Regions from separate parts of the Sphingomonas sp. AC435 genome, predicted to be linked through region 2. Evidence: predicted binding sites of a transcription regulator. Region 2 holds the regulator's gene; the other holds the start of a gene.
What was found. Region 2 encodes LexA, which represses DNA repair genes until DNA is damaged. Its sites were predicted from a motif close to GTTCCNCNCTTGTTCT; they were not measured.
Positions count from the first base shown of each region.

Region 1 (14,953 bases), on a different contig from region 2:
GGTGATAAGCCGCTGCAACGTGCCGTCGAGGCCCCCGGCCGCGACGAAGCCCGCCATGTCGAGCGTCGGCTGCTGCTGTCGCGCGACCTGAAGCTCGTCATTGGCGCGGGCGGTCAGGTCGGCGACGGTGATGTCCTTGCCGCCGACTTTCGCGACATCGTTGCCGGTCAATCCGCCCGAACCGGTCGACAGGTTCGTGACGTCGCCCGCCGCGAAAGCGAGGGCGATGACGCCGAGCACCACGAAGGTGACGATGAACCCCACCCTGGAATTGATGATGCGGCGAAAGAAGCTGAGCATGGACGACCGATCTGAAGGAATGTCGGCCGCTTTAGCAGGTGACGGGGCGGCTTCAAGCTTGTGCGCGGACGCCGGACCGTTAGGGCCGTCGGGAACTGAAACAGGGAGAGCGGTGGATGCGGCGCAAGCTGGTGGCGGGGAACTGGAAAATGAACGGGACGCGGGCGTCGCTGGCGGAGCTGGACGGCATTGCCGCCGCCGCTGCCGCCGCGCCGAACGTCGATGTCGCGGTCGCGGTGCCGTTCACGCTGATCGATGCCGCCGCCGCGCGCGTGCCGGCATTGGCGATCGGCGCGGAGGATGTGCACGAGGCCGATTCGGGCGCGCACACGGGCTGCGTCTCCGCCGCGATGGTCAGGGAAGCCGGCGCACGCTTCACGATCGCCGGCCATTCGGAACGTCGCGCCGACCAGCATGAAACGAGCCACGATGCCTGGGCCAAGGCGGCGGCGGCGCACCGCAACGGGCTGGACGTGATCCTGTGCTGCGGCGAGACGGAGGCCGAACGCGACGCGGGCCGCGCCGAGCGGGTGGTGCAGGCGCAGATCGAGAAATCCGTGCCCGACAATGCCACCGGCGACTGGTTCACGCTGGCCTATGAACCACGCTGGGCGATCGGCACGGGGCGGACGCCGACGCTGGACGAGATCGCGGCGATCCACGCGATCGCGCGGGCCAAGCTGCGGCATATGGTCGGCGATGCGGCGGACGGTATCCGCATCCTGTACGGCGGCTCCGTCGTCGGGAGCAACGCGGGCGCGATCCTGCGTTGCGAGAACGTCGATGGGGCGTTGGTCGGCGGCGCGAGCCTGACCGCGGCGAAGTTCGTGCCGATCATCGAGGCGGCAGCGGCGATCGATGACTGATCCGCGCAGCCAGAAGCAGCGGATGCTGACGGGCGACCTCTACATCGCCGACGATCCGGAATTGCAGGCGGATGCGCGCGCGGCGGCGGAGTGGATGGTGCGTTACAACGCAGCGTTGGCCGATCCGGCGGAGCGCGCAGCGTTGCTGCGGGCGATGTTCGCCAGCGTCGGGCGTGGCGTGACGATCCGGCCGCCGTTCCACTGCGACTATGGGTACAATATCGCGGTCGGTGACGGCGTATTCCTGAACTTCGGCTGCGTCATCCTCGACGTGGTGCGGGTCGCAATCGGTGCGATGACGCAGATCGGGCCGGGCGTGCAGATCCTGACGGCCGATCACCCGCGCGATCCGGAGCAGCGGCGGCAGATGCTGGAGCTGGGACGACCGGTGACGATCGGCGCGAACGTGTGGATCGGGGGCGGCGCGATCATCCTGCCGGGCGTCACGATCGGCGACGACGCGATCATCGGTGCGGGCAGCGTCGTGACGCGCGACGTGCCGGCCGGCACGACGGTGGTCGGCAATCCGGCACGGGTGCGGGCAACGGGAGCTATCTGACACGCATCAGGATCGAAGCCGCCGCTTGCGAGTTGGGCTGTCCGCGGGCAAGGGAAAGATGACAACAAGTTCATCTAGCACCGATGACAGGGAGCTCATCACACGATGCGGATTTTGGCTATGGTCGCCGTGCTGGCGGCGCTCGGCGCGTGCAATACGGCGGAAGCACCGGGCAACGAGCAGGATAACGGGACGGTGGTGCTGCGCAATCTGGTCGAAACCGACGTGGCGGGGCAGGCGCCGTCCGATCTGCGGGTGAAGGGGACTCGTATTCCGACACCGTCCGACACCGCCTCGCGCTACTTCCTGCTGCGCGAGCGCAAGACCGTGACGGGCACGATCATCGCCATCATCCGTCAGGAGCGCGGCGACCGCGTCGCCTACGCCCGGACCGAGGTGGATTGCGGCAAGCGGCTGTTCCACGTGCTGGGCGTTGGCGACCGGCGTGACCGGGTGGAGGTCGACCACGCGCATGACGGGCCGCTGCGCCCGGTCGCCAGCCTGCCGCTTCGCGAGGAGATGGCGCGTTATGTGTGCGAGCGTTCGGGTACGCCGCTCGCGCCGGCGGCGTAGCGCTTCTTCAGGACGGCGAAGGCGGCGCGCAGGGCGTAGGCGTCGCCGCCCTTGGGTCGGCCGGGCTTCGCGCCCGGTCGCCACGCGAATACGTCCAAGTGCGCCCAGGCGGCGTCAGCGGGTGCGAAGCGGCGGAGGAACAACGCCGCGGTGATCGCACCCGCGAAGCCGCCGTCGGGCGCGTTGACCATGTCGGCGACGTCCGACTTCAGCATCTCGTCATAGGCGTCCCACAGCGGCAGCCGCCAGACCGGGTCCGATTGAGCCGTGCCGGCGGCGATCAGGTCGGCGGCGAGCGCCTCGTCGTCGGTGAACAGTGGCGGCAGGTCGGGGCCGAGCGCGACGCGCGCCGCACCGGTCAGCGTCGCGAAGTCGAGGACGAGTTCGGGCTTCTCCTCGCCCGCGCGGGTCAGCGCGTCGCCGAGCACCAGCCGACCCTCCGCGTCCGTGTTGGTGTTCTCGACCGTCAGCCCGGCGCGCGTACGCAGAATGTCGCCTGGGCGGAAGGCATCGCCCGCAATCGCGTTCTCGACGGCCGGGATCAGCAGGTGGAGGCGGACGGGGAGGCGTGCGGCCATGACGAGGTCGGCGAGTGCCAGCGCATGCGCCGCGCCGCCCATGTCCTTCTTCATCAGGCGCATACCTGCGGACGGCTTGATGTCGAGGCCACCGGTGTCGAAGCACACGCCCTTGCCGACGAGGGCGATGCGGGGTGCCTGCGGATCGCCCCAGTGGAGCTCGATCAGGCGCGGAGCGCGGTCGCGGGCGGCGGCTTTGCCGACCGCGTGGATCATCGGATAGCCCTGTTCCAACTCGTCGCCGCGGCGGACGACGACGTGCGCATTGTGCCGCTTCGCGAGCGCCTCGGTAGCAGCTTCGAGGTCGGCGGGGCCGCAATCGGAAGCGGGCGTGTTGACGAGGTCGCGAACCCACGCCGTCGCCTCCGCCAGCCGCAGCGTTTCCGGCAGGCCCGCGGCGTCGGCAGTGACGAGGATACGGGGCTCCACGTCCTCCGCCTTGCGGTAGCGGTCGAAACGATACTGGCCGAGCAGCCATCCGAGCTCGCCGCCCCTGTCGGAGGCGCGGTACGTGCCGGCGGGGAGCGCGGCGGGCAGGGCGGCGAGGGACCAGGGGGCGCCGAGGTCGACGGTGACGGCGACGACGCTCCACGCCTCTCCCTCTCCGGGGACGATCGCGTGGGTGCCGGGCTTGCCGGTGAAACGATGCGCGGCGAGCATGGCGCGGGTGCGCGCCGGCTGTGCGCCGAGCCATGCGTCGAACTCGGCGGGTGCGATGAGCTCGATTGCGTGGGCGGGCTGGCCGCGGTCGGCGACGAGGTGCTGGTCGAAACGTGTCATGTCATTCGCCCGGCGTTACAAGGAATTGTTCGAAGCGACCGTCCGGACCGGGTTCGGCGAAGGTGCTGATCCACAGCGACTGTTTGGGATAGGTCACGCGGAAGCCGCGCTGCACGAAGCCGCCGCGCAGGCTGGGCTTGCCGGTCGCGACGAAGCCGGTGGGTTCCCCCAGCGGCGCGAGGCTGGTCCGGTAATCCGCCTGCGCCGCCGGTGTGAAGTAGAAGTTCGCGTCGGTCGTGAGCGCCGCGCGGTCGAGGCCGCCGCGACGCAACTGGTCGTAGACGCGACGTGCCTTGGTGACGGCGGCAGCGTCCTCCGACGTGGCGGCCGCCGCCTTGGGCAGGACGATCTCCGCCAGCCCACGCGTGATACGGCCATAGGCGTCGGAGAACCACGAGTTGGTCAGGACGACGATCGCCGCCTTCTCGTCCGGGAAGACGATGTTCTGCGACAGGAAGCCGACCGCTTCGCCGCTATGTTCCAGCGTGCGGTGATCGAGCCGCCGGCCGTTGCCGATGCCGAGACCATAGCCGTTGGTGGTGCCGTCGGTCAGCTTCACCGCCGTCTCCTGCTCCGCCCAGTCGTCTGCGGGCAGCAGCGTGCGGTTCATGCGTGCGATGTCCCATTTGGCGAGGTCGGCCGCGGACATCGACAGCTCGCCGGCGGCATACAGCCAGCCGCGCGCCGCCGGCGTTTCGACGCGCACGGGGCCGAGCGCGAACCGCTTGTAACCCTGCGGGTAGCGCGGTCCGGTTGCGAGGTCCTGATCCATCGCCGCCATGCCGAGCGGGCGGAACACGCGCGCTTGCAGGAAGTCGATCAGCGGCATTCCCGCGACCTTCTCCACGATCATGCCCGCGACGACATAGCCGGTGTTCGAATATTGCCACTTCGTGCCCGGTTCGAAGTCGAGCGGCTTCTTCGCCCAGCGGTCGACGATCTGCTGCGGCGTGACGGGCGTCGCCATTGCCGCGAAGCTGTAATCCTGCGGCCAGTAATCCTGAAGCCCGGAGGTGTGGCTGAGCAATTGGCGCAGCGTGATGCTATCGCCCCCGGTGATGCCGGGGATATAGGTGGCGACGGTGTCGTCCAGCTTCAGCTTGCCGTCATCCTCCAGCAACTGCATCGCCGTGGCGGTGAACTGCTTGGAGATCGATGCGATCTGGTACGGCAGGTCGGCGCGGGCGACCGGGATCGCCTCCGACGCCTTACCGTAAGCTTTGGCCAGGACAAGCCTGCCGCCGCGCACGACCGCGATCGAGGCGGATGGTACGCCGGTATCGGCCAGCGTGCTGCGGACCAGCGTGTCGATCTTTGCCGTTTCGGCGGGCGTGAGGTCCTGTGCGAGCAGGGGAGCGGGCGTCAGCAGCGCGGCGAACGCGATCAGGCGGAGGGTCATCGCGCTACAGAACCAGAAGCGCTCCGGTCGCGCAATGGCGGCGCAGCGGACGAAGCGTCAGCGCCTTGCGGCGGCGAGCAAACCTTCAGGGAACGCGCGCGGGGAACCATCGTTGACGGGGTTCGGGAGCAGTACAGGAGCCAAGCGCATGTTGTGGACCATCGTCGTCATCCTCGTGATCCTCTGGTTGCTGGGCTTCTCCCTCCACATCGGCGCGGGCCTAATTCACATCCTGCTGGTGATCGCGCTGATCGTCGGGCTCGTCCAGTTGTTCACCGGCCGCCGGGTGTAGCTTCCCCGTCGCGTCGCGCTACAAGGGCGCGACGCGACGACAAGGGAGCGACAATGCGGGCGATGTTGATGACGGCAGTGGCAATCATGGGATTTGTTGCCACGGATGGTGCGATTGCGCAGAGCGGCACGATGACCAACGACCCGTATATCTGGCTGGAAGACAAGGACGGCGCAAAGCCGTTGGCGTGGGTGGAGGCGGAGAACGCCCGCACCCTGCCGCGATTGCAGAACGATCCGCGCTACAAGGGCTTTTACGCCGACGCGCTGGCGATCGCATCGTCCAAGGATCGCATCCCGATGCCGGAGCAGACCGGCGGACGTATCCTGAACTTCTGGCGCGATGCAGAGCATCCGCGCGGCATCTGGCGCTGGACCACGCCCGCCAGCTACGCGACCGCGACCCCGCAATGGACGACGCTGATCGACATGGACGCGCTCGGCAAGGCGGAGGGGAAGGAGTGGGTCTGGAAGGGCTCGACCTGCCTTCAGCCGGACGAGCGCCTGTGCCTCGTCGCGCTGTCGGAGGGCGGCGAAGACGCGATTTCCTATCGCGAGTTCGATCTGGCCGCGGGGCAGTTCGTTGAAGGCGGCTTCGACCTACCCAAATCCAAACAGGGCGCGACGTGGGTCGACAAGGATACGTTGCTCGTCAGCCGCGACTGGGGTGCGGGCACGCTGACCGCGTCGAGCTATCCGTTCGTCGTCAAGCTGTTGAAGCGCGGGCAGCCGCTGGCGTCCGCGACCGAGGTGTTCCGCGGCGAGCCGGGCGACCAGCTCGGCACCTATGCACAGACGATCACCGATGCGGCCGGCCACCGGCTGGTGACGATCCAGCGGCGGACGACGTTCTTCGGTGGCGACACGCTGGTGTGGACGCCGAACGGCACGCGCAAGCTCGACATGCCGGCGCGGGCGCAGCCGACGGGCATGGTCGACGGACAGGTGATCTTCACCACCAGCGAGCCGTGGGGCGACATCCCCACCGGCGCGATCGCGTCTGCGCCGCTGGGCGAGGTCGAGCGTGGCGTGCTGAACCCGCGCGTGGTGTTCGCGCCGACGCCGCGGCAGGCGGTGAACGGGGTCACCACGACCAAGTCGCGGCTGATCGTGACGTATCTGGACAATGTCCGTGGCCGGGCGGCGGTCTACGCACCGGGCGCGTCGGGCTGGACCCGCACCGAGGTGCCGGTGCCCGACAACATGGCGATCAACCTGGCGAGCGCGGACGATCGCGGCGACCTGGCGTATCTGTCGGTGACCGGCTTCCTGACGCCGACCCAATTGGTGACGATCGACGCAGCGCACCCGGCCGCGCCAAAGACCGTCAAGACGCTGCCGGCGCAGTTCGATGCGACCGGGCTGGTCGTCGAGCAGTTCGAGGCACCGTCGAGCGACGGGACCGAAATCCCGTACTTCGTCGTGCATCGGAAGGATGTGCCGCTGGACGGAACGACGCCGACGCTGATGACGGCGTATGGCGGGTTCGAGTTGCCGCGCTTGCCGAGCTATGCCGGGGTGACGGGCAAGCTGTGGCTGGAGCGCGGCGGCAGCTTCGTGCTGGCGAACATCCGGGGTGGCGGCGAGTTCGGGCCGGCGTGGCACGATGCCGGACGCAAGACCAAGCGGCAGGTGATCTACGACGATTTCGCCGGCATCGCGAAGGACCTGTTCAAGCGGCGGCTGACCAGCGCGGAGAAGCTGGGCATCTATGGCGGTTCGAACGGCGGGCTGCTGATGGGCGTGGAGATGACGCAGCATCCGGAGTTGTGGAAGGCGGTGACGATCCAGGTGCCGCTGCTCGACATGGTCCGTTACGAACAGATCGCGGCAGGCGCGTCGTGGGTGGACGAATACGGGTCGGTGAAGAACCCGGACGAGGCGGCGTTCCTGGAGAAGATCTCGCCCTATGCGCAGTTGAGGAAGGGCGTGAAGTATCCGGAGCCGTATATCTGGACGACGACCAAGGACGACCGCGTCGGGCCGCAGCATGCGCGCAAGTTCGCCGCGCGGATGAAGGAATACGGGCTGCCGTACCTCTTCTACGAGGACACCGCGGGCGGCCATTCGGGCGATGCCGATATCGAGCAGGGTGCGCGACTGGCGGCGTTGCAGACGACGTATTTCGCGCAGGCGTTGATGGGGTCGGGGAAGTAGTTCCGGCGATATCCCTTCCTGCAAAGGGATCGTTGTAAAATCCTGTCCTGCCACCCCCGCGAGGGCCGGGGTGGCGACCGGTGGCAGGCAGCGGAGCTGTTTCGCAGCGGTCCCCTCGCAGGGGAGGAGCGGTTTCAGGTGGACAGCGCCTTGGCCAGGTCTTCCTTTGTCATCGTCGATCGGCCCGCGATGTTGCGCTTCTTCGCCTCCGCGTAGAGGTCCGCCTTCGTGCGGTGGTCGCGGTACGGGGCGGTCTTCTCAGCCACGTCGGCGGGTTGAGCGGAGTGCTGGTGGCCCTTCTTCGTGTCGGCGCGCTTCTTGGCGGTGGTGCGGCGGTATTCTTCGTCGCTGAGCGCGTCGCGCGCGGCTTTCGGCAGGTAGCGTTCGTGCGTGTCGCCGCTCTTCTTGCCCGACTTGGTGCCCCAATCCTCCTCGGACCATTCGTGCAGGCTGTTATGCGGGTCCTTGTCGCCGACATAGCCGCCGCCGCGCTTCTTGTATTCGGCGACCGCCATCTGCGCCTTGCGCGCGGACCATTCACCGGGCTCGCCGCCCTTCGCGCCGGCGGTGACCGCCCGCTTTACCTCATCCCATAAATCGGGGTCGCTGCGATCCGCGGTTTCGCTCATGCTGCTGCAACCGGCGAGGCCGCCACCCGTTCCCGAAAACGAGACGTGGTCGTACCGGCGTGGGACGATCGACTGCATACGAATGTACGCTCTTGCTGCGCTGCGGCAAAAAGCGCATCACGAGGGACGTGAGTACACAGATGACCATCGAGCGCCCCGCCGCCGACGCCGGTCCGCCGCCGTCGCCCGCCACCATCTTCGAGGCGATCGTGAAGCGCCAGTGCGTCGCCGCGATCTACAATCGCGGGGAGGTGACGCTGGCGCCGCATATGATCTATACGCGCCACGACGAGCTCTACGTCGACGCGACCACGCTGGAGCGCGACGGCAAGCCGCCGAAGGAAGAGAAGATGGGCACGTTCAAGCTCGCGGGCCTCGCCTCGCTTCGCCTGACGCCGCGTCGCTTCACGCCCAGCGCGTTGTTCGTCCCCGCCGATCCCAAATATCGCGACGTCGCGCTGATGGGGGTCGAGGTCGACTGAGCGCAGTTCGTGACCCCGGCGTCGGCCGGGGTCACGGATCGGATCAGCGGCAGCGGACCTGCTGCTGGTTCTGTTCGACCGCACGACCGGCCAGCGCACCCGCCGCCGCTCCGAGCAGGGTGCCGACGGTGCGCGAGCGACCGCCGTCGATGACGTTGCCGAGCACGCCGCCAGCCGCACCGCCGACGATCAGGCCGGTGGTGCCGTCCGAACGGCGGCAGTAGTAACGGCCGTCGTAACCGGCGTAGACACGGTCGTCGCTCGACAACACGCGCTCCCGGTAGTTCGGACCGGTGCGGTAATCGCGGGCGGGATCGTACGCGCCGTCATCGCCGTCGTCATCGCCGTACGTGTCCGGCGCACGCCGATATCCGTCATTTCCTTGCGGGTACGCAGGCTGGCGATAGCCGCCACGGCTGCGGGCGGCCTGATACACGTCCACCTCCTGCCGATAGAGCTGGTATTCGCGATCGAACCGCGACTGCGCCTGTGCGAAGCGCGCGTCGTCGGCACCGGACTGGGCGAGGACGGGGCTGGCAACGGCGAGCGTCATGCCGGCAAGGGCAACGCTCATGACACGGGAAAGCATGACACTGGACCTCCTGCCCGCGAATCGGGCTCGGCACGCTCTACGAGCCGCTACCCGGACGGTTCCTGAACCGCGCAAGCAAGAGATCGCGGAACGTTGATCTGGTTTATCGAGCGGAGAACAAGTTTACGCCATAAACAATGGCAAGTGTTTGCAAGGAAACGACATTTGCAGGGTCATGGGTCTTTGTCGTTCCTGATCGAGGGAGATCGCACCTGCGGTCCCGCCGTCGCGGCCGTTATCGACCACGACTGGTCCGGCACGCCGCTGGGTCCGATCGCGGCGTGGTCGCCGCACCTGAAATGCGCCGCGACCTGGGTGCTGGAGGCGAAGCTGCCGGCCGCGCTGATCTGGGGCGCGGAGCAGATCGCAATCGTCAACGATGCGCTGCGTCCGATCCTTCGCTGCGACCGCCAAGGCGTGCGCCTGTCGGAGGCGTTCGCGCATGCCGAATGCGATGTGGGCCAGTTCGCGAAGAAAGCGATGCAGGGCCGCGCTACGCTGGTGCACGATTGCCAGCTGGCGGTGACGCGCGCAGGGTTTCGCGACGAGGCGTGGATGACCTTCTCGTGCAGTCCTGTTCGTGCGGCGGACGGCACGGTCGAGGGCGCGATCCTGACCGGCACCGAAACCACCGCAGGCGTGGAGGCGAAGCGCCGGGCCGACGTGGTTGCGTCCGAGCTGAGCCACAGGCTGAAGAACAGCATGGCAATGGTGCAGGCGATCGCGACGCAATCGCTGCGCAACGTAAAGGAACGACCGCTGGTGCGGGCGTTCACCGACCGCATCGTCGCGCTGGGCCGCGCACAGGATGTGCTGCTGCGCGACAACTGGGATCATTCTTCGATGGAGACGATCGTCCGCGAAACGCTGTCTGTGCACGCCAAATTCGCGGAAGGCGATGGCGACGGCGAGCGGATCGACACCAGCGGGCCGGAGCTGATGCTGGCACCGCGCGCGGTGCTGTCGATCGCGATGCTGATGCACGAGCTGGCGACGAATGCGATGAAATATGGGTCGCTGTCGGTGGAGGGCGGCCGTATCGCGGTGGACTGGCGGGTCGAGGGCGAGGAACTGGTGCTGCACTGGCGGGAGTCAGGCGGACCGCCGGCACGGCCACCGACACGCGAGGGGTTTGGTTCACGCCTTATCAACATGGGTCTGGTAGGAACGGGCCATGTCGAGAAACTCTATACGGCAGAAGGGTTTGCGGCGGACTTTCGGGCTCCGCTCCACCAGTTGCTGGATCCCTGACCTGGCCGGCGGGCGGCGGTCGTGAGTGCGGGACATGTGGCGACCGTGCTGGTCGTCGAGGATCAGCCGCTGCTGTTGCTGGACGCCATCGATCGGGTCGAGGCGGCAGGTCTCGGCGTGATCGGCGTCGGCGAGGCCGAAGCGGCCGTCGCGATCCTGAGCGAAAACGCGAACATTCGGGTCGTGCTGACGGGGATCGACATGGCGGGATCGGTCGACGGGCTGGCGCTGGCAGCGATCGTGCGGGACCGCTGGCCGGCGGTGAACGTGATCGTGACGTCGGGGCACTTGCCGCCGGTGCTCGACGGATTGCCGGGCACGCGGTTCCTGTCCCGTCCCTTCGGCGAGACGGAGTTGCGCGAGGCGCTGGGTGAACTTGTCTCCTGACGCGGCGCTCAGCCGATCGTGACGAAGCTGTCCATCACCCGCTTGCGGCCGGCGGCTTCGAAGTCGATCTCCAGCTTGTTGCCTTCGATCTCGGCGATCGCGCCGTAACCGAATTTCTGGTGGAAGACGCGCAGGCCGATCGACAGATCGTCGCGGCCCTTGTTGCCGAGGCTGACCGCGCTCGACCGCGCCTCGACGATGCGCTTCGGGGCGGTGGTGAAGCTGGACGTGCCCATCTGGCCCGCCGCGCGCTGCCAGCCGGGACCACGACCCGCGCCGCGCGCCACGTCCGCGAACGGATCGGCATGTTCCGACCAGTTGGCGCGCCATAGCGATTCGCCGCCCGACATGCTGGTTTCCGCATCGACATGCTCGGGCGGCAGTTCGCCGACGAAGCGGCTGGGGATCGACGAGGTCCACTGGCCGTAGATGCGGCGGTTGGCGGCGTGGAGGATGAAGGCGCGGCGGCGCGCGCGGGTGATCGCCACGTAGGCGAGGCGGCGTTCCTCCTCCAGCGACTTGGTGCCTCCCTCGTCGATCGCGCGCTGCGACGGGAACAACCCCTCCTCCCAGCCGGCGAGGAAAACCGTGTCGAACTCCAAGCCCTTGGCGGCGTGGATGGTCATGATCGTGACCTTCGGGTCGTCGCGGCTGCCCTCGTTATCCATGACCAGCGACACGTGTTCGAGGAATGCGCCGAGCGAGTCGTATTCCTCCATTGCGCGGACGAGTTCGGTCAGGTTCTCCAGCCGACCCGCGGCTTCGGCCGACTTCTCGGCCTGGAGCATCGCGGTGTAGCCGCTCTCGTCCAGCAATTGGCGCGCGAGTTCGGGGTGGGGCAGGGTGGTCGCCATCTCCCGCCAGCGGGCGATGTCGCCGACCAGACGCCCCAGCGACTTGCGCGCCTGCGCGGTCAGTTCGTCGCTGTCGAGAATACGGGCGGCGGCGGTGGTCAGCGGCACGTTCAGCGCGCGCGCGAGCTGGTGGACCTTCGCCACCGCCTTGTCGCCGAGCCCGCGCTTGGGCACGTTGACGATACGTTCGAAGGCGAGGTCGTCGGCGGGCTGATTGACGACGCGCAGATAGGCGAGCGCATCGCGGATCTCGGCGCGTTCGTAGAAGCGGAAGCCGCCGACGATCTTGTACGGCATACCGATCGCGATGAAGCGATCCTCGAACTCGCGGGTCTGGTGCGATGCGCGGACGAGGATGGCGATGTCGTCCAGCGAGGTCCCGCCGCGCTGCGCCGACTCGATCTCGTCCCCCACGCGGCGCGCCTCCTCCGGGCCGTCCCAGATGCCCAACACGCGGACCTTCTCGCCCGCGTCGAGTTCGGTCCACAGCGTCTTGCCGAGCCGTCCGCTATTATTGGCGATAACGCCGCCCGCCGCGCCGAGGATGTGCGGTGTCGAGCGGTAATTCTGTTCGAGGCGGATGACCTTCGCGCCGGGAAAGTCCTTTTCGAAGCGCAAAATGTTTTCGACCTGCGCGCCCCGCCACGAATAGATCGACTGGTCGTCGTCGCCGACGCAGGCGATGTTCTTGCGTTCCTGCGCGAGCAGGCGAAGCCACAGATACTGGACGCTGTTGGTGTCCTGATACTCGTCGACCATGATGTAGCGGAAGCGGGTCTGATACTGCTCCAGCACGTCGCGATGCGTCTTCAGCACGACGAGCATGTGCAGCAGCAGGTCGCCGAAATCGCAGGCGTTCACCGCCTTCAGCCGGTCCTGATATTGCTGGTAGAGTTCACCGCCGCGACCGTTGGCGTAGCGTTCGGACTCGCCCGCATCGATCTCGCGCGGGGTCAGCCCCTTGTTCTTCCACTCGTCGATCAGTCCCGCAAGGCTGCGGGCCGGAAAGCGCTTCTCGTCGATGTCGGCGGCGAGGATGAGCTGCTTCAGCAGGCGCAGCTGATCGTCGGTGTCGAGGATCGTGAAGTTGGATTGCAGCCCGACCAGCTCGGCGTGCCGACGCAGCATCTTCGCGCCGATCGCGTGAAAGGTGCCGAGCCACGGCATGCCCTCGACCGCTTCGCCGACCAGCCGACCGACGCGCTCGCGCATCTCGCGCGCGGCACGATTGGTGAAGGTCACCGCGAGGATCTCGGATGGCCACGCCTTGCGCGTATACAGCAGGTGCGCGAGCCGGGCAGTCAGCGCCGCAGTCTTGCCCGTACCGGCACCGGCCAGCATCAGCACCGGTCCGTCGGTGGTCAGCACCGCCTCCCGCTGGGGCGGGTTCAAGCCCTTGAGATATGGCGGGTCGGCGAGATTGCTGTCGGTCACGATCGAACAGGTAGGGAACGCGCGCGTCAGGAGCAAGCGCAACGGAGGCGAAGCCGGCCACGCGGGCTTTGCGCGCGCCGCGACCCGCCGTATAATCCGGATTGCGTCGGCATGGCGCGGGAGAAGGCCGTGGACAGACGGGATTTCCTTTCGACGGCGCTGTTCGGGATGAGCGGTATGGCTGTCGGTTCGCGGGCCGGAGCGGCCGAGCCGCGCGTGATCGTCAGCAAGGTGCAACTGCGGGGTTCTCGCGTCGTCATGGCGCTGACCATCGGCGATCAGGGGCCGTTCGACTTCTTGCTGGATACGGGCGGCGTCCTCAGTTTCATCAACGCCGACTTCGCCGAGCAGTTGAAGATGCAGATCACGGGGCAGACCGCGGCGCGTGGAATCGGCGGGCGCACGTACCTGCCGGTCTATCTGGCGAGGGACGTGGTGTTCGGTGGCGGCGCGCGGCAGACGTCGGTGGCTTTCGCCGGGTTGAATGGTGCTTTCCGGTTCGGCGGCGACGTGCACGGCGCGGTGGCGGCGGGCTTCCTGACCGCGATCGATAGCGACCTGGATTTCGAGGCGGGCGAGTGGCGCGCCTATCCGGACGGGCGACCGCCGCGCGACGGCTATGTGCAGATGAAGAATGCGCTCGTCGCCGAGGGGACCGGGCCGCGCGCCGGGTCCCGGCGGCTGTTCGGAGATGCCGCGATCGACGGTCGTGACGGCCGTTTCCTGCTGGACACCGGCGCACCGGGTGGTGTGACGGTCGACAACGCCTTCGCCAAGCGCGTCGGCCTATGGAACGACGCGCGGCCTTGGGCACCGACTCGCCCGTCCGGGATCGCCGGTGCCGCCGGCATCGCCCGCGTGGTGCGCGCCGGTTCGCTCGACTTCGCGGGGACGCGGATGGAGCGCCCGCTGGTGACGCTGCGCGCGGCCAGCGACGGCATCGGGTCTAACCAGAACGGCATCATCGGCCTGGGGGTGCTGCGCCATTTCAACTTGTCCACCGTCACCAGCACCCGCGACCTGTGGCTGAAGGAGCATCGCGTCGAGCCGCCGGTGCAGGAGCGGTACGGCATGTCCGGTCTGTGGCTGGATCGCGGCGGCGACGATCGCTGGAAGGTCGCGGCGGTCGGTACGGGCAGCCCGGCCGCGGCGGCGGGTATCGCGGTCGGTGACATCGTGGCGGCGGCGGACGGCAGCGACGTACTCCGCCAGATCGGCGGACGGACGGGTGCGATAGCACAACTGACCGTCAGCCGGGGCTCCGCACCGGCGCGACCGGTGGCGCTGACGCTCACGCCGTATCTTTGACGAATATGGGAGACAAGGAGATGGACACGAGCACGACCAGCGGCCGCTGTCATTGCGGGGCGATCCGCTATGTCGCCAGCGGGGAGCCGGCGCATCACGCGCTGTGCCACTGCGAGGATTGCCGGCGAAGCGCGGGAGCACCGATGGTCGGCTGGATCGCGTGGCCGGAGGAGCAGGTGACGGTCACCGGAACGCCGATGGTCTATGCCTCTTCGGAGCATGGCCGCCGGTCGTTTTGCGGCACGTGCGGTAGCGGGCTGTTCTATCGCAACGCCGCGATGCTGCCGGGGATCGTCGACGTACAGTCGGCGACGCTGGACGATCCGGCCGCCTTCGCCCCCTCCGCCCACATCCAGACCGCGGAACGCCTCGAGTGGACCCGCCGGCTGGAGGCGTTGCCGGAGTTCGCGCACTATCCCGGCTAGGGACGATCGCCGCCCGACATTGATTTGTGTGTCATCAAAGTGTCACCCAAGTCGAGCAGGGATCGTTGCATCATGGCAAGCACCGTTC
Region 1 covers NZ_CEEDCJ010000008.1:7,062-22,014, forward strand. Annotated here, with positions in the region: gene AC0CH8_RS14440 (peptidylprolyl isomerase) at 1-300, opposite strand, end outside; gene tpiA (triose-phosphate isomerase) at 417-1,166, shown strand; gene AC0CH8_RS14450 (sugar O-acetyltransferase) at 1,159-1,725, shown strand; gene AC0CH8_RS14455 (hypothetical protein) at 1,831-2,298, shown strand; gene AC0CH8_RS14460 (leucyl aminopeptidase family protein) at 2,253-3,656, opposite strand; gene AC0CH8_RS14465 (serine hydrolase domain-containing protein) at 3,658-5,055, opposite strand; gene AC0CH8_RS14470 (lmo0937 family membrane protein) at 5,204-5,347, shown strand; gene AC0CH8_RS14475 (prolyl oligopeptidase family serine peptidase) at 5,401-7,503, shown strand; gene AC0CH8_RS14480 (hypothetical protein) at 7,638-8,132, opposite strand; gene AC0CH8_RS14485 (hypothetical protein) at 8,273-8,614, shown strand; gene AC0CH8_RS14490 (glycine zipper 2TM domain-containing protein) at 8,658-9,188, opposite strand; gene AC0CH8_RS14495 (PAS domain-containing sensor histidine kinase) at 9,390-10,457, shown strand; gene AC0CH8_RS14500 (response regulator) at 10,479-10,844, shown strand; gene AC0CH8_RS14505 (ATP-dependent helicase) at 10,853-13,132, opposite strand; gene AC0CH8_RS14510 (pepsin/retropepsin-like aspartic protease family protein) at 13,262-14,440, shown strand; gene AC0CH8_RS14515 (GFA family protein) at 14,461-14,865, shown strand; gene AC0CH8_RS14520 (inorganic phosphate transporter) at 14,938-14,953, shown strand, end outside.
Region 1: the regulator LexA is predicted to act here: its motif matches at 13,136-13,151, upstream of AC0CH8_RS14505 (ATP-dependent helicase).

Region 2 (14,953 bases):
GCGATCCTGGTGCTGGCGGCGATCGGAATCGGCCTCGACGTGCCCGTCACCACGGTCGGCGACATGGGCGCGCTGCCGCAGGGGCTGCCCAGCCTGCACCTTCCGCAGGTGCCGCTGACGCTCGACACGCTGCGCATCATCCTCCCCTATTCGCTGACGATGGCCGCGGTCGGCCTGCTCGAATCGCTGCTGACCGCGCAGATCGTCGACGACATGACCGACACCGACAGCGACAAGCGTCACGAGTGCGCCGGTCAGGGCACTGCCAACATCGCCGCCGCGCTCGTCGCCGGCATGGGCGGCTGCGCGATGATCGGGCAGTCGGTCATCAACGTCACGTCCGGCGGCCGCACCCGCCTGTCGACGCTGACCGCCGGCCTGTTCCTGCTGTTCCTGCTCGCGGTCCTCGGCCCCTTCGTCGGCCGCATCCCGATGCCGGCGCTCGTTGCCGTAATGGTCATGGTGTCGATCGGCACGTTCAGCTGGAACTCGATTCCCAATCTGCGCCGCCATCCGCCGACCTCCTCGGTCGTCATGCTCATCACGGTCGCGGTTGTCGTCCTTACCCGCGATCTCGCGCAGGGCGTGCTGGCGGGCGTGCTGCTGTCCGGCATCTTCTTCGCGAATAAGGTCCGCCGGATGTTCACAGTCGAGCGCACCCAGGACGGCACCGTCCCCACCTATGTCGTCACCGGCCAGATCTTCTTCGCCTCGGTCGACCGCTTCACGCGCGCCTTCCGCATGCCGGAGCCCGCCGCCCACGTCCTGATCGACGTCACCGCCGCGCATTTCTGGGATATCTCAGCCGTTGGCGCGCTCGACAAGGCCGTCGCCCGCCTGCGCCGCGACGGTGCGGAGGTGACGGTGATCGGCTATAACCGCGCCAGCGCCGATCTCGTCGACCGGTTCGCGCTCCACGACAAAACGGGAGTGGAGATGGGCGTCACTCCGCACTGACGCCTGTTCGCCGCGCAACCGGCGTGGCAAGGCACGCGCATGACGCTCGTTCCAGTCGCCGAAGCCCAGTCCCGCCTGTTCGCGCTGAAACCGCCGGTCGCGACGGAGGACGTGCCGCTCCCGCACGCCGCTGGCCGATGGGCCGCCGCCGACATCCTCGCCGCGCGGACCCAGCCAGTGGCGGACCTGTCGGCGATGGACGGCTATGCGATCCGCTTCGCCGACCTGCCCGGCCCCTGGACGGTGATCGGCGAAAGCGCCGCGGGCCGCCCCTTCGATGGGACAGTCGACGCTTATCAGGCCACGCGCATCTTCACCGGTGCGGCGATGCCTGCCGGTGCCGACACCGTGCTGATCCAGGAAGAGGCCGGCCGCGACGGCGACCGCCTGACGCTGACCGGCGAAGGCCCCGGTCACCTCGGCCGCAACACCCGCGCGCGCGGCCTCGACTTCCACACCGGCACCCGCCTCATCGCGACCGGCGACCGCCTGACCCCCGCGCGTATCGCCGTCGCTGCCACTGGAGGCCTCGCCACCCTGCCCGTCCGTCGCCGCATTCGCGTCGCGATAGCCGCGACCGGCGACGAACTCGTCCCTGCCGGAACGATGCCGGTCGGATCGCAACTGCCCGAATCGAACGGCGTCATGCTTGCGGCGATGCTCGCGGACCTGCCCGTCGACATCGTCGATCTCGGCATCCTGCCCGACCGGCTCGACGCCTTGCGGGACGCCTTCGCTGCGGTCCAGGCCGACCTGCTCGTCACCACCGGTGGCGCGTCGGTCGGCGACCACGATCTCGTCCGCCCCGCGCTGGAGGCGGCGGGCGGTACGATCGACTTCTGGCGGATAGCGCTGCGGCCCGGCAAGCCGATGATGGCCGGCCGCCTTGGCGATGCGGCGGTGCTCGGCCTGCCTGGCAATCCGGTGTCAGCCTTCGTCACCGCGACGTTGTTCGTCCGCCCGCTCATCGCGCATCTCGCCGGCGCACGCGATCCGCTGCCGCAGACCGGCACGGTGCTGCTGGGCGAGGACCTGCCCGCGAACGGCCCGCGCACCGACTATCTGCGGGCGGAAATTCGCGAAGGCCGTGCCTATGCCTCTACGATTCAGGACAGTTCGATGCTGCTGACGCTCGCGCGCTCGACCTGCCTCATCGTCCGGCCGACCGATGCACCGCCCGCAAAGGCCGGCGACTCGGCGCAAATCTTGGGGATCGCTTGACGGCAAGTTTTGCGTTCCATATAGGTTCCTCGTCTGTTCTGAAGGACAGCCGGGTTCCGACGGAGGGAAACGCGATGCTCACGCGCAAGCAGCACGAGCTGATCTGCTTCATCAACGATCGCCTCGCCGAGACGGGGGTGTCTCCCTCGTTCGAGGAGATGAAGGATGCACTCGACCTGAAGTCCAAATCGGGCGTTCACCGCCTGATCTCCGCGCTGGAGGAACGCCAGTTCATCCGCCGTCTCCCCAACCGCGCCCGCGCGCTGGAAGTGTTGCGCATGCCCGAGCGTGCCGACGCCAAGAAGGCACCAAAGACGAAGGCTCCGACGCCTCCACTTCCTCCACTTCGCCAGCCTGCGAACGACGTGGTCGAGATTCCCTTGCACGGCCGCATCGCCGCCGGTGTTCCGATCGAGGCGTTCGAAGGCTCCTCGATGCTCGCCGTTCCCGCCGCCTTGCTCGGCGCGGGCGAGCATTACGCGCTCGAAGTCGCCGGTGACTCGATGGTCGAGGCGGGTATCCTCGACGGCGACTATGCTCTCGTCCGCCGCACCGAAACCGCCCGCGACGGCGAGATCGTCGTGGCGCTGATCGAGGACGCCGAAGCGACGTTGAAGTATTTCCGCCGCGAAGGCGCGATGGTCCGCCTGGACCCCGCCAACCGCGCCTACGATCCGCAGCGCTACAGCCCGCAACAGGTCCGCATCCAGGGCAAGCTGTCCGGCATCCTCCGCCGCTACGACTGAAGCGGCGGGCGCTGTCCTACAGAGGGGAGCTGCGTTATAGCGGAAGAGTGAGCCGTCTGCGCCATTCTGCTCCCCTTCCCTCGGGGAGGGGCTGGGGGAGGGCCTCGCCGCAAGCGCGTCATTCAAGATATCGGACCGCCCAAAACGCCGCATTGGACTAACCTTAGCCTAACCTTCCAGCGGTCCGATCCCGCAAGGCACTGAAAACGCTCAACGTCGGAAACGACGGAACCCCGCCCCCGCATCCTCTTGCCCAGCCGCGAGAACCCACGGATGCTCATCCCCGGCCCGCCGTACCGTCGCCGTCCACCCCCCGCTCAGCCCGACGGCAACACCCCCGGTCCGCGCCAGCACATCCCGGTCCAGCCGCAACCACCGCGGCCGACACCCGACCGGCAAGCGCCGCTCGCTCACCACCACATCCGCCCCGGCGCACGCCGCGATCAGCGCCCTTACCGGCACCAGATATGCACTCCGCGTCATCACCACCCGCCGCCCGGCAACATCGACCGCACACAGGTCGGCACTGCACGCCGCCCCCGGCAAACCGTCGAGTGTCATCGGCGCACCCTTCACACCGCCATTCTCGCTCAGCACGTTCTGCATATACTCGCCCGCCCGCTCCCTCAGCAGCGCCATCGCCCCATATTCGGTCCGCACCGCCGCATGCCGCCCCGTCCCCGCTCACCAGCAGATCGGGCGCCGGCGTCATCGCCGCCCACAAGGAACCGACGGCCAGCGGCGCCAAACCCCAGCGCCGCCACCCCGTCCGCCACAGTGCAATCCACAGCCCGCCGACGACGATCAGCGCATACGCCGCGTCCGGCATGACGGGCCACGCCCGCACCGCCCCCGGAGCCGCCGCCACCATTTGCGCCAGCCACAGCAGCGCCCACAAAGCCCGCTCCACCAGCCACCACACCGGCGCACCCAGCCCCGCCACGTCCAGCAGCAACGCCAGCAGCTCCAACGGCATGACCACGAACGTCGTCCACGGGATGGCGACCATATTGGCCAACGCCCCGTACAATCCGGCACGATGGAAGTGATACACCGCGATCGGCATCAGCGCCGCCTCGACGACGATGCCGGTCATCAGCAGCAACACCGCACCCCGGCCCCATCGCCGCAGCAGGCCTTCCTCCCGCACCTCGGCGAAGCCACGCATCCACGGATGGTCGTGCAGCGCCACGATTGCGGTGATGGCGGCAAACGACAATTGGAAGCTCGCCCCGGCCAGCGACTCGGGCCACGCGACCAGCACCACGATCGCCCCCGCCGCCACCAGCCGCAGCGTCATCGCCTCCCGCCCCAGCGCCAGCGCCGCCAGCACCAGCAGCGCCGCCACGCACGACCGGATCGTCGGCACCTCCGCCCCCGTCAGCAGCGTATACCCGACCGCCGCCCCGGCCCCCACCGCAGCGGCGACGAGCGGCAGCCGCGCCCGCAATGCCAGGGCCGGCCAAAGCGCCAGCAGCCGCATCACGATCAGCATCGTCGCACCCACGACAGCAGTAATGTGCAACCCGCTCACCGACAACAGATGCGCCAGCCCCGCCGCGCGCATCGCCTCGGCATCCTCCTCCGCGATCGAGCCGACATCGCCCGTCGCCAGCGCCGCCGCCACGCCGCCGGCACTCCCCGCCACCCGCTCGGTGATGTGCCGCGTCAGCGTCGCCCGCAGCCCCAGCTCGACATCACCCGGCGACACGATCCGCACCGGTGCGAAGCCCCGCCCTGTCGCCCCAACCCCGGCGAACCACGCCGCGCGGGCATAGCTGTACGCCCCCGGCACCGCCGCATCCGGCGGCGGCAGCAGCCTCGCCCGCAATCGGATAACCGCCCGCCGCGTCAGGCCCGCCGGCACATCCGCTTCAGCAAGATTAACCCGCACCCGCCGCGGCAGCGCCGGCGCATCGATCGGCGCCAGCGTCAGCCGCACCAGTTCACGTGCCACCAGCGGCTCGACCCGCTCGACGCGGGCGTCGAACGCCGCCACCGCCGGCCGCGCCAGCACTGGTGCCGCCACCCGCTCCGCCCGCCACCATATCAGCGCCAGCCCAACCGCCATCGCCAGCGCGCCGACCGCGACCGCCCTGCTCGCCCTGCCGCCGCGACCCAACGCTGCCGCGAGGCACGCCGTCGCCGTCAGTGCCAGCAGCACCGCCGTCCACTCGCTCCGCCGAAGCAGTACGAACCACGCCGCCACCCCCGCCCCGAGCATCACTGGCAGCCACAACACCAGCTGGTCGCGCTCGGCCTCCAGCAACGTTTCCAGCCTATGTTGCACAGCCGCAATTTGTCGCCGCGCGGGGTGCGTGCTAGGGGCTGCGGCGGCTGAACTGGCCATTCGATCCACAGTCTGGGAGCACGCGCGCTTGAGCGCAACATCCGTTCCGGGCAGCACGCCCGAACCCACCTCCGTCGTCACGCGGTTCGCGCCTTCGCCGACCGGATTCCTGCATTTGGGCGGTGCGCGCACCGCGCTGTTCAATTGGCTGTTCGCGCGTCACAATGGCGGCCAGTTTCTGCTTCGGATCGAGGATACCGACCGCGCCCGCTCGACGCAGCCGGCGATCGATGCGATTTTAGCAGGCATGCGCTGGCTGGGGCTCGATTGGGACGGCGATGCCGTGTTCCAGTTCGCCCGCTCCGATCGTCATGCCGAAGTCGCGCATGCAATGGTCGCGAACGGCCACGCCTACCGCTGCTGGATGACGCAGGAGGAAATCGCCGCCCAGCGCGAGGCGGCGCAGGCCGCGAAGAAGCCGCTCCGCATCCGCAGCCCGTGGCGCGATCGTATCGACGGCCCGGCGGACCAGCCCTTCGTCGTGCGTTTGCGCGCACCGCAGGAGGGGTCGGTGACGATCGAGGATCGCGTGCAGGGCGCGGTGACGGTGAAGAACGCCGAACTCGACGACCTCGTCCTGCTGCGCTCGGACGGTACGCCGACCTACATGCTTGCGGTCGTGGTCGACGATCACGACATGGGGGTGACCCATGTCATCCGCGGCGACGATCACCTCAACAACGCCTTTCGCCAATTGCCGATCTACCGGGCGAACGGCTGGCCGGAGCCGGTCTATGCGCACATCCCGCTGATCCACGGCTCAGACGGCGCGAAGCTGTCGAAGCGCCACGGTGCGGTCGGGATCGAAGCGTATCGCGACGAACTCGGTATCCTGCCTGAGGCGCTCGACAATTACCTGCTCCGCCTCGGCTGGGGTCACGGCGACGCGGAGATTATCGCGCGGGACGAGGCGGTGAAGTGGTTCGACCTTGCCGCCGTCGGTAAAAGTCCTTCCCGCTTTGACCTGAAGAAGCTCGAACATCTGAATGGCCACTATATCCGCGAAGCCGACGACGCCCGTCTTGCCAGCCTCGTCGCGGCCCGGATGACCGGGGCCGACGAAGCCCGCCTGACCACCGCGATGCCGGCGTTGAAGCCCCGCGCGGCCAACCTCAACGAGCTGGCGGACGGCGCGCAGTTCCTCATCGCCGTTCGGCCACTCACGATCGACGAGGCGGCGGCCCCGCTCCTCGCGGGAGACGCACCGGCTATCCTGGCGGAGGTTCATGCGGCGCTTGACGCGCTCGACGGCTGGGATACGGACGGAATCGAAGCTGCGGTACGGCGGGTCGCCGACGCGCGGGGCTTGAAGCTCGGCCAGGTCGCGCAACCCCTTCGCGCCGCGCTGACCGGACGACGCACGTCGCCCGGGATCTTCGATGTCGTCGCGCTGCTCGGGCGCGAGGAAAGCCTGGGTCGCATCGCCGACCACATGGCCAGCTAAGAATACCAGCTAGAACAAGGATGGTGGAATGACCGACGCCGCGAAGCTCTCCCTCGGCTCCAAGCAGCTCGATTATCCGGTCATGTCCGGGACGATCGGGCCCGATGTGATCGACATTCGCAAGCTGTACGCGCAGACGGACGCCTTCACCTACGATCCGGGGTTCACCTCGACCGCATCGTGCCAGTCGACGCTTACCTATATCGACGGCGATCAGGGTGTTCTGCTCCACCGCGGCTACCCGATCGGCGAATTGGCCGAACAGTCGAGCTTCATGGAGGTGTCGTACCTGCTCCTGAACGGCGAACTGCCGTCCAAACAGGAGCTGGAGAATTTCTCGACCACGATCACGCGCCACACGATGGTGCATGAACAGCTTGCGACGTTCTTCCGCGGGTTCCGGCGCGATGCGCATCCGATGGCGATCCTGTGCGGCGTCGTTGGGGCGCTGTCGGCCTTTTATCACGACTCCACCGACATCCACGATCCGGCGCAGCGCGTCATCGCATCGCACCGCCTGATCGCCAAGATGCCGACGATCGCGGCGATGGCGTACAAGTACAGCGTCGGGCAGCCGTTCCTGTATCCCGACAACTCGCTCAGCTACACGGGCAACTTCCTGCGCATGACGTTCGGTGTCCCGGCCGAGCCCTATGTCGTCAATCCGGTAATCGAGAAGGCGCTGGACCGCATCTTCATCCTGCACGCCGATCACGAGCAGAACGCGTCGACCTCGACCGTCCGTCTCGCGGGATCGTCCGGTGCGAACCCGTTCGCCTGCATCGCAGCGGGCATCGCCTGCCTGTGGGGACCGGCGCATGGCGGCGCGAACGAAGCGGCGCTTAACATGCTGCGGGAGATCGGAACGCCCGATCGCATCCCGGAATATATCGCCCGCGCCAAGGACAAGAACGACCCGTTCCGCCTGATGGGCTTCGGCCACCGCGTGTACAAGAACTACGATCCGCGCGCGACGGTGATGCAGAAGACGGTGCGCGAGGTGTTCGCCGAACTGAAGGTCACCGACCCGCTGTTCGACGTGGCGTTGCAGCTGGAGGAGATCGCGCTGAACGATCCCTATTTCGTCGAAAAGAAGCTGTTCCCGAACGTCGACTTCTACTCGGGCGTCATCCTGTCGGCGATCGGCTTCCCGACGTCGATGTTCACCGTGTTGTTCGCGCTCGCCCGCACCGTTGGCTGGGTCGCGCAATGGAACGAGATGATTACCGATCCCGACCAGAAGATCGGCCGTCCGCGCCAGCTCTATACCGGGCCGACGCAGCGCAGCTACGTTCCCGTCACGGAACGCTGAGCCGATCATGCGGCCCCTGCGCGCGATCCTCCTGATCCTCGGCGTCCTCGCGACGCTCATGGGTTTGCTCTGGATCGGCCAGGGGCTGGGTTACATCCGGTGGCCCGCCTCCAGCTTCATGCTCCAGCAGCGCGTCTGGGCGGACTACGGTGCGGCGCTCGCCGTGGCGGGCTTGCTGATGCTGCTGGTGGCGCGGCGTCTTCCCAGGCGCTGAACGAAAATCCCATCCTCAAGGAGCGGAGGATCTGAGCGACTCACGAGCCGCCTACAACTCCGCCGGCAACGACAGCGTGAACTGCGCACCTTCGCCCGGTACGCTAGCCACGGTCAGGTCGCCGCCCATCGCCCGTGCCAGCCGACGCGCGATGAACAGGCCCAACCCGTTGCCGCCCGGCTCGGTCGGATCGACCCGTTCGAACTTATCGAAGATGCGCGCCTGATCCTCGGGGGCGATCCCTTTGCCCGCATCGATCACGGTCACTTGCGCCCGGTCGCCGACCATCGCCGTTTCGACCCGCACATTGCCGCCACTGTCTGTGTAGCGGACGGCATTGCCGACCAGATTTACCAGGATCTGCAACGCACGCCGGAAATCGCCCAGGGCAGGAACCGTGTCGTCGAAGCGGGGCCGGTCGATCGTCACGCCCGCCATATCTGCCCGCACCGTCAGCAGGCCCGCCGCACGTCGTGCGACATCGGCAAGATCGATCGATTCTATCGTCGGCCGAAACTCCGCCCGCTCGATCGCCTGAAGGTCGACCAGATCGTCCACCAACGACAACAGGTGCCGCCCCGCACTGGCTATATCGGCGGCATAATCGGCATAGCCCGGCGTGATCGGCCCGTCCGCCTGCGCGTGGATGCTGTCCGCATTCGCCACGATCCGCGCCAGTGGTCCACGCAGCGCACGGTCCAGCCCCTGCGTGAAGCTGGCCGGCAGCGTCTCTTCGACGTCTACCGCCACAGGCTCCTCACGCTCCGCCACCGATCCGACCAGCCCCGCAAACTCGCCGAGCGCATCGACCCGCGGCCGCGCTGACAAGACCACCGACCGCCCGTTCGGCTTCAACACCGCCGCCTGTCCCTTCAGCACGCGCCGACGCGCCAGCGCATCGAGGATCGGCATCGCGCCATCCGCATTCTCCGCGAAGCCGAACAATGCCGACAGCGGCTTGCCGAGCAGCCCCAGAGGATCGAACCCGTAGAGTGTCCCCGCGTCCAGCGACACGAAGGTCAGCCGCAACGTCGCGTCCGTCTCCCACCGCCAACGGCCGTCGCCGGGCACAGCATCCGGCACGTCGTCGATCGGTGCCCAGGCCGGCGTCTCCCCCCAGCCACTGGCGGCGAGGCGGACCTGCCCGCCCTCCGGCTGCGCGCGCACCCAAAGCGCAACATCGCTTTCATCGTCCGCGACGATCACGCGCCGCGCGACGACGATCCCCAGCCGCCGCGCCAGCCGAGCCACCGTCGCCAACTGCGGGACGGCCAGCATATGCCCCTCCGCGCCCCCCGCGCGGCGATTGAGCGAGGCGATGGCGGGGTCGGCGGATACCAGCAGCCCATCGAGATCGATCACGGCGTGCGCGACGGCCGCGGTCATCCGCCCTGCCCCTTCAACGCACGAATCGCGTCACGATAATCACGGTGCAGCGTCAGCGACGCCAGCGCCGCGCGGGCGTCGCCAACCAAAACCGCGGCGATGGCGTCGAGATCGTCCGCAAAGGCCTCGATATCGCGCGTCGGATCGGCATCGGTGAGAGCCAGCGCGATCTTGGCGATCGTCGCCCGGTCGAGATCGATCGCGCGGCACGCCAGCCACAGCCGATCGCCCGCCGGCTCCAGCGTGACGGTGCGTGCCTGATCCGTCGGCCAGTCGAGCGCCTGCGCCAGCAGCGCCACGAACAGCCGCAGACGTCGATCGCCCAGCGTTTCGACCAGCAGCTCGGGCAGTTCGCTCCGCCGCGGCGCGATCGCCGCCGCCAGTCGCGATGCGATCGCCTCAACCCGGTCGGTCTCGTCATGCGCGCTGAGGCTGCGCTCGGCCGAAGCGACGATCGCGCGATCCACATCCGCATCGGCATCGGCATCGCCCCGGATCGCCGCTGCGGTCCACCAGACCAGACGCCGATGCAGTTCGACGGGCAGATCGCCGTCGATCCCCGCCCCGCTCTCATTCGCATCCCGCCGGCGATTATCCGCTGCCAGCAGAGCCGCCGCCGCCGCCGCCACGACGCGGTCGGGCGCATTCGCCAGCCGCACCAGCAGGCTTGGCGCGTCCGGCCCCGTTACCACCACGGGCAATGCCGCCTCGATCAGGTCGAGACGCACGCGAGCGATCATCTCGCTCATCAGATCGGCGTCTTTCAGAACGCCCGCGCGCATCAGCCGCCCGAACACGTCGGGGGATCGCGTCAGCACCGTTTCCGCTTTGTCAGGTCGTTCCTCGTCGGCCAGCAGCCGCGCCGCATGACGGCGGATGTCGGCCTCCACCCCTGCAACGACACCTCGCATCGTCGCGGCCAGTGCGGCGCGCGTGCGATCATCCAGCCGCGTTTCATTGCTCAGGAAGAAGTCGGCGATCGCCCCGCTCAGTTCCACATCCGCCCGCTCGCCGACCCGCGCAGCCCGCGCCGCGACCGCATCGCGGTCCCAGGCGGGGACAGTGTCCGAGGGCGGTGATGGCGACATGGCGCGATGTCTAGCGCCAACGTCGTTAATGAGGGCCTAAGCCTGCCGGGCGCTAAGCCTTTTCGCGCAGCGACTCGACCGCCGCGGTCAGCGTCGCCGCCGCATAGGTCGCCGCCAGACCCAGCCCCGCTACCGGCCAGCCGATCACCGCACCCAGCGTGGCGGCGAGCAGGTAAGCGGGCGGCCCGCCCCACCAGCGCCGCCGCCGATCGCGCCGGATCGCCCGCTCCGCCAGCCCGCCGAGGAACAGCAGCCCCCCGGCCAGCAACGGCGCGACCCCGCCGCCGCTCCCAACGACCACGCCCGCCACCGCGAACGCCAGCGCGGGTAAGGTCAGGGTGCCGAGCCGCCCCACCTGCGCCAGCCGCTCCTCGTCCCTGAGCGCCGCCAGCACACGCGCGACGCCCAGCGCCAGCACGCCGACCAGCACCAGCGCCAGCCCCAGCCACCCGGGCCCGAACGCTTCCGTCGCCAGCCCCGTAAGTCCGACCGCTACGCCACCGCCCACGACGGCTTCGGTCGCGATGTGGCGGTCGAGCAGCTTCGGCGTCACCGACCGGGCGATCGGCCCGAGGATCGCGGCGTTGAACCAGTCTCGCCGGTCCGCCACCGTCGCGGCCAGCACCATGCGTCCACGCAAAGCGAAGGCGACGGCGCTGTGTTCCAGCCCGTGGCCGTCCCGCACATCCTCCAATGCCAGCGGCACATGCACGGCCTGCGCCTGTTCGGCGAGGCGCAGAATGCTGGATTGCAAGGCATAGTCGTTCGGCAGGGCGGCGACCTCCGCGATCCGGCGCGGATCGATGCGACCGACGCCGCCCCACGCAAGCTGTCCGCCTAACCGCTCGTAATCGGGTCCTGCGGTGTCCGTCGGCAGCACCAGCAACGCGTCGCCGCCCGTGTCGCTCTTGGCAAAACCGTCGATCAGCCCCTGCGTCGTGATAAGCCCGTCGGCGACCATCACGATCGTCGACAGCGGATGCAGGCGCGCCTGCGCCTCCACCGCCGACCGCACCGTATCGACAACGATGCCGCGCTTGCCGATGCGCCCCAATGCACCGATAAGTTCGGGTGTCAGCCGGCCGACCGACACGATGATCTGCGCCGCGCCCGCCGCGATCAGCAGCCGCGCCTGATATTCGATCACCGTCCCGCCGCCGAACGGCAGCGTCGCGATCAGCGTCCCCGGGCGGTCGAGCGCCTCGAGTTCGGCAAAAAGAAGCCCCGCAAGCATCGTGGGGCTGATAGGGACCGGGCGGCGAGGGTCAACCGCCCTTCTGTTGCTGGCGGCGTGTCCGGTGCGGCAGAGGCGCCAGCGTGCCCCGCGAGGCTCAGCGCTTGGGAGAACACCCTCCCCGAACCTCTAAATCGCCCCTTCACCGTCCAGCCGCGCCACGGCACGCTTGAGCTTGGACAGCATCACCGCATCCCCGACGCGCCCGTCGGCCGCGGTCGCCGCCAGCGCCATCAGGCGCACCGCGCCGAAACTCGCCGCCAGCCCCTTCAGCCGCGTTGCCCCCGTCCGCCAGCCGTCGACCTCCGTCGCAGATGCCATTTGCGCCAGCGCCTTGACCGCACTCTCGACGAACGCGACGCGCAATTCGGCGATCAGGCCGGGTTCGTCGCCGACTGCCGCGGCCAGGGTCGCATCGATTGCTCCGGGATCATAAGCCATGTCCCCGGTGCTACGCTGCGTTCGTTAACGACCGGTTGCCGCACGAGGCTGGCCGTGGCGTGGAAAAATGCTAAGCAAGGCCAAATCCATCGGCGACCAAGGGGGATACGCTGGGCAATCACGATCTCTGGCCGACCGCCGATACGGCGTCCGATTACCGCCGCTCAGACTATGAGGTCGAGCCGCAGGAGGAGGACGTGCTCGATCTGGTGGAGGCGGACATCGTCGCACCGCGCGCCGGATGGCTGCTGCCGACGCTCGCGATCCTGCTGTCGCTCGCGTGGGTTGGCGGGATGCTGGCGCTGACGTGGGATTCTTTGGCGACGCTCCGGCCGGTCGAGCTGGTGCAGTTCGTTGCGGCACTCGCCACCGTGCCCGCGCTGATCGGCATCGTCTGGCTCCTCGCGCAGCGGAGCAGCCGGGCGGAGGCACGCCGGTTCGCGTTGACCGCCCGCGCGATGCGCAGCGAGGCGCAGGCGCTGGAGCGTCGCATCCACGCGTTGTCGCAGTCGCTTCACCTGCAACGCGAACAGATCGCCCACCAGCTTTCGACGCTGGCGTCGGTCGGCGACGTGGCGGCGGACCGGCTGGAGTCGGTCGGGCGTGGACTGTCGACGGAGGTCGACGCCGCCCGCGCCCACGCCGCAACCCTTGCCACCGCGGCCGAGCGCGCCCGCGCGACGGTCGGCGAACTGCTCGCCGCCATGCCCGCGGCACAGGCCGATAGCGAAGAAGTCGGCCGCCGCATCGAGCAGGCCGGGCTGGGTGCCGCCGCGCACGTCGCCGCGCTCGATGCGCAGCTTTCCGCACTGACCGACCGCGCCCGCGAAGCCGACACGCTGTCGACCACCGCCGTCGCGTCGCTGGCCGGCCACCTTCAGCGGATCGGCGACAGCGGCCACACGGCCGGGTCGAAGCTGGAACAGGTCGCCGCGGCGATGGCGGAGACGGTGGAGGTGCTCGCCACCCGCGCCGCCGCAACGATGGAACGCTCGCGCGCGGATTTGGCGGATCAAGGCGATTCGATGCTCGGCCTCGTCGATCAGCGTCAGGCCGCGCTCCACGCCGCCGCGCACGACAGCGTCAGCGCACTGGGCGAGCGGGTCGGCGCGATCGACGCCGCGATCGAACTCATCGCCAACCGCCTGCACCAGCAACACGGCGCCAGCGACGTACTGGTCGGCGGCCTCCACGACGGCATCGCGGCGGTCGAACAGCGGCTGGACGCGCTGCACGCGACCGGCGTCGACCGGACGCAGCATTTGGCGGCATCGATCAGCGCGCTCGGCGGCTCCGCGGATGCGATGACGGAGGCGCTGAAGACCGGCGACGCGATGGCGATGAAGACGATCGGCACGACCGAGGCGCTGCTGCTCGCGCTCGACGCCGCCGCGCGCGAGATCGACGAGACGCTGCCGGAGGCGCTCAACCGCCTCGACGAGCGCATCGACGGCAGCCGCAAGGTCGTCGGCCAGGCCAAGCCCGAACTGCTCGCGCTGGTCACCGCCGCGGAAAGCACGCACGACGCGATCGAGGCGATCGCCGCCGTCATCCAGGATCAGCGCAAGACGCTCGACCAGCTATCGATGGCACTGCTCGACACGCTGGAGAACGGCCGCGACAAGGCGGACGCGCTTGGTGCGATGGTGGACGAGACGATCGGCCGCACCAATCGCTTCGCCGACGAGGCCGCACCCCGCCTGCTGGAGGCGCTGACCCGCGTCCGCGAAACCGCGCAGATCGCTGCCGATCGCGCGCGCGAGACGCTGGCGCAGGTCATCCCCGAAGCCGCCGCCGCGCTGGAGGACTCGGCTGGCGACGCGATGCGCCGGGCGACGACCAACACCGTCGAGCGTCAGGTCGATGCCCTCGCCGAGGCGACGCGCGGAGCCGTCACCGCCGCGACGGGAGCGACCGAGCGCCTGGCTGCTCACGTCCAGCGCATCGCCGAGCAGACCGCATTGGTCGAGGCGCGACTGGAGGAGGCGCGCGAGGTGCAGGAACAGGCCGACAGCGCCACGCTGTCGCGCCGCGTCTCGCTGCTGATCGAGGCGCTGAACTCCGCCTCGATCGACATCGCCAAGGTCTTTGGCCGTGACGTATCGGACAGTGCGTGGGCGGCTTATCTGAAGGGGGATCGCGGCGTCTTCACCCGCCGCGCCGTCCGCCTGCTGGAGGGTAGCGAACTCGCCCGCGTCGCGCGCCTGTACGACGACGACGCGATATTCCGCGACAACGTCAACCGCTACATCCACGATTTCGAGGCGATGCTGCGCGGCATCCTGACGCAACGCGACGGATCGCCGCTGGCGGTGACCTTGCTGTCGTCGGACATGGGCAAGCTCTACGTCGCCCTCGCCCAGGCCATCGAACGGCTGCGCTAACCGATTTCCTCGCGCTGCGAAGGACTGTTCTTCTCGATCTCGCTCAAAGGATCGCTGCGAAACCGCCGCCGCGCAGAGGTTCATCGTATCCTCTGAGATCGTGCGGTAGTCGGGGTTGCTAGGCGAACGCGCTTCTGTCTTCGCGCTTGGCCAGCATGGTTACCTGGCGCGGTTGA
Region 2 covers NZ_CEEDCJ010000002.1:639-15,591, forward strand. Annotated here, with positions in the region: gene AC0CH8_RS03640 (SulP family inorganic anion transporter) at 1-957, shown strand, start outside; gene AC0CH8_RS03645 (molybdopterin molybdotransferase MoeA) at 997-2,178, shown strand; gene lexA (transcriptional repressor LexA) at 2,253-2,924, shown strand; gene AC0CH8_RS03655 (ComEC/Rec2 family competence protein) at 3,202-5,214, opposite strand; gene gltX (glutamate--tRNA ligase) at 5,303-6,718, shown strand; gene AC0CH8_RS03665 (citrate synthase) at 6,747-8,030, shown strand; gene AC0CH8_RS03670 (hypothetical protein) at 8,038-8,244, shown strand; gene AC0CH8_RS03675 (sensor histidine kinase) at 8,296-9,630, opposite strand; gene AC0CH8_RS03680 (DUF2336 domain-containing protein) at 9,627-10,718, opposite strand; gene AC0CH8_RS03685 (hypothetical protein) at 10,771-11,952, opposite strand; gene AC0CH8_RS03690 (Hpt domain-containing protein) at 12,082-12,393, opposite strand; gene AC0CH8_RS03695 (coiled-coil domain-containing protein) at 12,591-14,777, shown strand.